DNA from 2 places in the Rhizobium sp. AP16 genome. Region 2 is predicted to be linked to the other one. Evidence: riboswitches for the same ligand, from Rfam matches in the RefSeq annotation. Region 2 holds a riboswitch; the other holds the start of a gene.
What was found. Region 2 has a riboswitch for thiamine pyrophosphate ahead of thiC (phosphomethylpyrimidine synthase ThiC). Riboswitches for the same ligand answer to the same signal wherever they lie in the genome.

Region 1: it holds a riboswitch for thiamine pyrophosphate, as region 2 does, so the genes downstream of both, thiB (thiamine ABC transporter substrate binding subunit) here and thiC (phosphomethylpyrimidine synthase ThiC) in region 2, are expected to answer to the same signal.

Annotation. Positions count from the first base shown of each region.
Region 1 is NZ_AJVM01000016.1:80,604-84,338, forward strand. Features, by position in the region: gene PMI03_RS09330 (MDR family MFS transporter) at 125-1,660, shown strand; TPP riboswitch at 1,732-1,848, shown strand; gene thiB (thiamine ABC transporter substrate binding subunit) at 1,898-2,926, shown strand; gene thiP (thiamine/thiamine pyrophosphate ABC transporter permease ThiP) at 2,934-3,735, shown strand, end outside.
Region 2 is NZ_AJVM01000001.1:390,265-393,999, reverse strand. Features, by position in the region: gene PMI03_RS01810 (hypothetical protein) at 1-43, shown strand, start outside; gene PMI03_RS01805 (LacI family DNA-binding transcriptional regulator) at 99-1,121, shown strand; TPP riboswitch at 1,218-1,349, shown strand; gene thiC (phosphomethylpyrimidine synthase ThiC) at 1,444-3,270, shown strand; gene thiO (glycine oxidase ThiO) at 3,272-3,735, shown strand, end outside.

The DNA.
Region 1 (3,735 bases), on a different contig from region 2:
TTGCAACATGTTGCCCTCGAATAGCCCACCCGAAAGCAAGATGCTGCGGATTCAGGAACTGGAGCGACCCATGCCCGTTCGGTCGAACGCGCGGCACTCCAGGCAAGCTCGGATTTCTCGTTCCATGGACATGCAGACTACGCCCGCGCCGCTCGTTGCGGATCACCGCCGCCGGCTTATCCTCTTTCTCTTCCTGATGACCGCCATGTTCATGGCAACGCTCGACAACCAGATCGTCTCGACGGCACTGCCGACGATCGTCGGCGAATTCGGACATCTGGAGCGTTTCGGCTGGATCGGCTCTGCCTATCTGCTGTCCCTGTCCGCCGTCATGCCGGTCTATGGCAAGCTCGGCGACCTCTTCGGCCGCAAATATGTAATGATGACCGCGATCGCGATCTTCACCGTCGGCTCGGCCGTCTGCGGCCTCGCGGTGTCGATGGATACGCTGATCGCCGCCCGCGTGCTGCAGGGTCTTGGTGGCGGCGGCATCCTGGTGTCGATCTTCGCCGTCAACGCCGATCTTTTCGAGCCTCGTGAGCGCGCCCGCTACCAGAGCTATTCCAGCCTGGTCCTGATGGCGTCCGGCGCCATCGGCCCGGTTCTCGGCGGCACGATGAGTGACCTCTTCGGCTGGCGCTCGATCTTCCTCGTCAACGTACCGATCGGCTTCATCGTCCTTGCCGGCCTCGCCTTCATGCTGCCCTACCGCAAGCCGGCCCGTAAGCCGAAGATCGACTATGCCGGAGCGATACTGCTGGCGCTCACCACCACCAGCATCGTCCTTGCCGCCGACGGCACGGAACTCTTCGGGTCGCTGCTGTCACCGCAATGCCTCAGCATCATCGCCTTCGGCGCGCTCTCAGCACTCGCCTGGGTCTTCGTCGAGCGCCGTGCGCCGGAGCCGATCGTACCACTGACGCTGTTTCGTAACCCGACCTTTGGCCTACTCTTGATCACCTCGATCACCAGCGGCGCGGTCGCGATCGGCATGGTCAATTATTTCGCGCTCTTTTTGCAGACGACGACGGGCCTGTCGCCGTCCGTCGCCGGTCTGCTCTTCATCCTGTTGACCGGCGGTATCGTCTGCGGCTCGCTTTCGGCCGGCCGGCTGATTTCGGCGAAGGGCCGCTACAAGCCCTTTGCCATCGCCAGCGCCGCCTGCAGCACCATCGCCTTCGCAACGCTGGCACAGGTCCATGCCGGCACGCCGATCGCCTTCATCGGCGCCTTGATGCTGCTGCATGGCATCGGCATCGGTCTTGCCCAGCAGGTACCGGTCATCGGCATCCAGAACACCGCCGCCAGCCGTGACGTCGGAGCCGCCACCGGCGCCGTAACGCTGTCGCGCATGGGCGGCGCCTCTATCGCCATCTCCATCTACGGCGCCATCATTGCCGCCAAGCTCGGCAATGTCGGTGTGTCCATCCCCGGTGTTCCCAACATCAAGGAGCTGACGCCGAAGATGATGGCCGCCCTGCCGGACGCGACACGCGAAGCGGTTGCCAGCGCCTATGCCAGTGCCTTCAGCCCGCTGTTCATGACCGCCGCCGCCATCTGCTTCGTCGGCCTGCTGACCGCGCTCACGCTGAAGAACGTCCAGCTTCCGAGCGCCACCAAGAAGATCGACAGCCAAGCCGCTGCCCACGCCGCCGAGTAAGTCGCGCATCCTCGCAATCGACAAGGGAATCATCCCCCTTGTCATCCCTTCGTCACGGGGCTAAATCTGCCAACGCTCTAACGGGGTGCCTTGTATCCATTCGGATATCTGGCTGAGAGGCTTTCACCGGCCAACCCGCGGAACCTGATCCGGCTAACACCGGCGGAGGGATTAGACGCGTGACGAAATCATAGCGCCCTTTTCCCGTTCAAGACGAAACCAAGAGGAGGCGCTGCCATGCCCAACCGATCGCTGATGACATTCTTTGCCGGCCTGGCCTTTGCCGCCGGCACCACGCTTCTTGCCGCACAGGCCGCAGGGGCCGCCGACAAGACGCTCACCATCTACACCTATGAAAGCTTCACCGCCGAGTGGGGTCCGGGCGCCAAGGTCAAGGCCGCCTTCGAGAAGACCTGCGGCTGCACGGTCAATTACGTCAGCGTCACCGACGGTGTGGCACTGCTCTCCCGGCTGAAGCTGGAGGGTGCCGGCACCAAGGCCGACGTCGTTCTCGGCCTCGACACCAACCTCGTTGACGAGGCCAAGGATACCGGCCTGTTCGATACCAGCGGCGTCGATACCTCCGCCCTCAAGGTTCCCGGCGATTTCAAGGACGACGTTTTCGTCCCCTATGACTACGGCCATTTCGCCGTGATCTACGATACCCAGACGATCAAGAACCCACCGAAGAGCCTGAAGGAACTGGTCGAGGGCGATCCGTCGCAGAAGATCGTCATCGAAGATCCACGCACCTCGACACCGGGCCTCGGCCTGCTGCTCTGGGTCAAGTCGGTCTATGGCGACAAGGCGGCAGACGCCTGGACGAAGCTCAAGGGCCGTATCCTGACGGTGACGCCTGGCTGGTCGGAGGCCTATGGCCTCTTCACCAAGGGCGAAGCGCCGATGGTGCTCTCCTATACAACGTCGCCGGCCTATCACATGATCGAGGAGAAGACCGACCGCTATCAGGCCGCCGCCTTCTCGGAAGGTCACTACATCCAGATCGAAGTCGCCGGCCTGATCAAGTCGTCGCCGAACAAGGAGCTTGCCCGCGATTTCCTGAAGTTCATGGTCTCGCCGGGCTTCCAGGACACCATTCCGACCAACAACTGGATGATGCCGGTCTCGGCAACCTCCGAGCCGCTGCCGGATGCCTTCAGCAAGCTGGTCGTTCCCGCCAAGACTTTCCTGATGAGCCCGGACGAAGTTGAGAAAAACCGCAAGGCCTGGATCGACGAATGGCTGGCCGCCACCAGCACCAACTGACGCCGACATGATACTGACGGCACCCGAGAGACGACATGCCATTGCCGGCGGGGCATTCAGCCTCGCCGGCATCGCCGTCTTCATCGGCCTTGCCATCGTCATCCTGCTTGCCACCGGCATCGGATCCGGTGGCGGCAATCCGCTTGCCGACCCCTATATCCTCCGCGTGCTGCGCTTCACGCTGCTGCAGGCGACGCTCTCCACCCTGCTCTCCATCCTCCTTGCGATCCCAGTCGCCCGTGCCTTGGCGCGGCAGCCGCTGTTTCCCGGCCGGCTCTGGCTGATCCGGCTGATGGCCGTCCCCATGGGCCTGCCGGTGCTGATCGGTGCGCTCGGCCTGCTCGGCATCTGGGGACGTCAGGGCATTCTCAATCAGGCGCTGACGGGCCTCGGTCTGTCGCAGCCGATCAGTATTTACGGGCTGACAGGCATCTTGCTCGCGCATGTCTTCTTCAACTTGCCGCTGGCCGCCCGCCTGATGTTGGCCGGACTGGAGCGCGTGCCGACGGAATATTGGCTGATGGCCGGCGGGCTCGGCATGCGCCCCGCCTCCGTCTTCCGCTTCATCGAATGGCCGGTGCTGCGCGGCTTGATCCCCGGTATCGCCGGCCTGATCTTCATGCTCTGCGCCACCAGCTTCACGCTGGTGTTGACGCTGGGCGGCGGCCCCGCCGCGACCACGATCGAGGTGGCGATCTATCAGGCGCTGCGCTTCGATTTCGATCCCAGCCGCGCCGTCACGCTGTCGCTGCTGCAAATCGTCGTCACCGCCGCCATTCTCGGCGCGATGGCACTGATGCCGGCACCGG
Region 2 (3,735 bases):
CGACGGCCGGTTCTACCATCTCGTCTACCAGCGGATTGCGTGAGCCAGAAACAGGGGAAACCGTGGCGCATCCTTCAGACACATCCCGCAAGGCGACCATGAGCGACGTCTCGCGGCTTGCCGGCGTTTCGAAGATGACCGTTTCGCGCGTGCTGGCCGATCCAACGCTGGTCGCCGAGCCGACACGCAATCGCGTGATGACGGCGATCGAGCAGCTCGGCTATGTGCCGGACCGGACCGCCAGCTCACTCTCCTCGCGTCGGACCAACTTCATCACTGCGATCCTACCGACGCTGACCAACGCCAACTTCGCCGACACCGCACAAGGCCTTGCGGGTGCGCTGCGCGCCGCCGACTACCAGCTTCTGATCGGCTACACCATGTACAGCCTGACCGAAGAAGAACGCATCGTTCGCGCCATGCTGGCGCGACGTCCGGATGCCATCGTCATCGCCAGCGCGGTCCACACCAAGGCGACCAACGAGATGCTGCTGCGGGCGGGCATTCCGATCGTCGAAATCTGGGACGTGTCGGAACACCCGGTCGACCATGCGGTCGGCTTTTCCAACTACGAGGTCGGGCGCCTGGCGGCCCGGCATCTCATCTCCCTCGGCCATCGCCGCATCGGCGCCATCGGATCGGCGGTCACCGCGGACGCCACCGATTTTCGCGGCGAAAGTCGCCTGCTCGGATTTGCCTCGGCCCTTCGGGAGGCCGATCTCTCCGACGACTTCATCGTTCGCCAGAATGCCGCGCCCTCGTCCTACGATCACGGAGCGGAGGCGCTGAGCACGCTTCTCAAAAAAGCGCCCGACGTTCAGGCCGTCTTCGCGGTTTCCGACATATCCGCGGTCGGCGCGCTGATGGAATGTCATCGCCGCAAGATCGTCGTGCCGGACGACCTTTCCATTCTCGGCTTCGGCGATTTCGACATCGCCCACCAGTGTGTGCCAGCACTGTCGACCATCCGCGTCGACGCCGCAATGATCGGCCGAAAGACAGGGGAATTGCTACTTGCAATCCTGGAGCCGGACGGCACCACCGGGCAACCGATGGAGACCCGCCTGAATGTCGGCTTCGAACTCGTGACCCGCGAAACGACGAGCACGCCCAAAACATAGCCGTGTCGCTCGGCCGAACCGCCTCGCAGACAAGCCACGGAATTATCACTTCGCTTGCGGGGTTGACATCACCCGAACCGAGAGCATAGCCTTCACGACATTCACCAGGGGGGTCCCGGCAAGGGGCTGAGATACTGCTGGACAATACGGCTTTGCCGATTGTGGCGCAGTGACCCGTTGAACCTGATCCAGTTCATACTGGCGTAGGGACGGTGCAAGCGCTCGAAAGGCTTATGGATTCACGCGTGGAATCCTGAGCCGGCGTCTTTTCATCATTCCGGCTGAGGACTGGGTCTCCAATCGCAACTTGGAGCCTCAAACCATGAATATCGCCGCAAAGAATATCACCCCGACAGTCACCACCGGCCCCTTGCCGGCATCCCGGAAGATCTACATTCCCGGAGACATCCATCCCGACATCCGCGTGCCGATGCGCGAAATCGGCCTTCATCCGACTTCTGGCGAACCGCCGGTCATCGTCTACGATTCCTCCGGCCCCTACACGATCGAAGGCGCCGATATCCGCATCGAGCAGGGCCTTCCGGATCTGCGTCGCAACTGGGTGCTCGCCCGTGGCGACGTCGAGGCCTATCAGGGCCGTCATGTGCGCCCTGAAGACAATGGCTTTGCCAGCGGCGAAAGGCTGACGCCCGAGTTCCCCACGCTGCGCCAGCCGTTGCGCGCCAAGGGTGGCAGGGCCGTCACCCAGCTCGCCTATGCGCGCGCCGGCATCATCACGCCAGAGATGGAATTCATCGCCATCCGCGAAAACCTCGGCCGCAAGGCGCAGGCGGAGGCCATGGTCCGCGACGGCGAAAGCTTCGGCGCCCATATTCCGGATCATGTGACGGCGGAATTCGTCCGCCAGGAAGTGGCCGCGGGACGCGCTATTATCCCCGCAAATATCAACCACCCGGAAGCAGAGCCGATGATCATCGGCCGAAATTTTCTGGTGAAGATCAACGCCAATATCGGCAACTCGGCCGTCACCTCGTCGATGGCCGAAGAGGTCGAGAAAATGGTCTGGGCGGCGCGCTGGGGTGCCGATACCGTCATGGACCTTTCGACCGGCCGCAACATCCACAATATCCGCGAATGGATCATCCGCAATTCTCCGTTGCCGATTGGCACCGTGCCGCTCTATCAGGCGCTGGAGAAGGTCGAGGGCATTGCCGAGAACCTGACCTGGGAGGTCTACCGCGACACGCTGATCGAGCAGGCCGAACAGGGCGTCGACTATTTCACCATCCATGCCGGCGTGCGGCTCCACTACATCCCGCTCACCGTCAACCGCGTCACCGGCATCGTCTCGCGCGGTGGCTCGATCATGGCCAAGTGGTGTCTCCATCATCATCGCGAGAGCTTCCTCTACGAGCATTTCGAAGAGATCTGCGACATCTGCCGCGCCTATGACGTCTCCTTCTCGCTCGGCGACGGCCTGCGTCCCGGCTCGATTGCAGATGCCAATGATGCGGCCCAGTTTGCCGAGTTGGAGACGCTGGGCGAATTGACCAAGATCGCCTGGGCTAAGGATTGCCAGGTAATGATCGAAGGCCCCGGCCATGTGCCGATGCACAAGATCAAGGAGAACATGGACAAGCAACTCGCCGTCTGTGGCGAGGCGCCCTTCTATACACTCGGGCCGCTGACAACCGATATCGCACCCGGCTACGATCACATCACCTCCGGCATTGGTGCTGCCATGATCGGCTGGTTCGGAACGGCGATGCTCTGCTACGTCACGCCGAAGGAGCATCTGGGTCTTCCGGATCGCAACGACGTCAAGACCGGTGTCATCACCTACAAGATCGCCGCCCATGCCGCCGATCTCGCCAAGGGGCATCCGGCCGCACAGCTGCGCGACGACGCCCTGTCGCGCGCCCGCTTCGAATTCCGCTGGGAGGATCAGTTCAACCTCTCGCTGGACCCGGAAACCGCCCGCAGCTTCCACGACGAAACACTGCCGAAGGAGGCACACAAGGTCGCGCATTTCTGCTCCATGTGTGGCCCGAAATTCTGCTCCATGCGGATCTCGCACGACATCCGCGCTGAGGCACAGAAGGAAGGTCTGGAGGCGATGGCGGCAAAATACCGCGAGGGCGGCGATCTCTACATGCCAGTCGATGCCGTCGAGCCCTCGGCCGGCTGAGATGCAGGTCCTTGTCAAAGGGGCCGGCGTCGCCGGCCTCACGGTCGCGCATGAACTCCATGCTCGTGGTACCGAGGTCACGGTTTTCGACCCGCGTCCAGGGTTCGGCCATGCCGCGTCCTGGCTTGCGGGCGGCATGCTGGCGCCCTGGTGCGAGCGTGAAAGCGCCGAGGAGGCCGTGCTCTTACGTGGCATGGACGCTCCCGATCGGTGGGATGCTATCCTCCCGGGACACGTCGTCCGCAACGGAACGCTCGTGGTCGCACCGGCGCGCGATCACGGCGAGCTGAAGCGCTTCGCCGGCCGCACGACGGGTTATGAATGGCTGGAAGAAGAAGCCATAGCCGCGCTGGAACCGGCGCTTGCCGGACGCTTCCGGCAGGGCTTGTTCTTTCCCCGCGAAGCTCATCTCGATCCGCGACGAGTGTTGCGAGCGCTGCAAGAAAAGCTCTGCAGGCAAGGCGT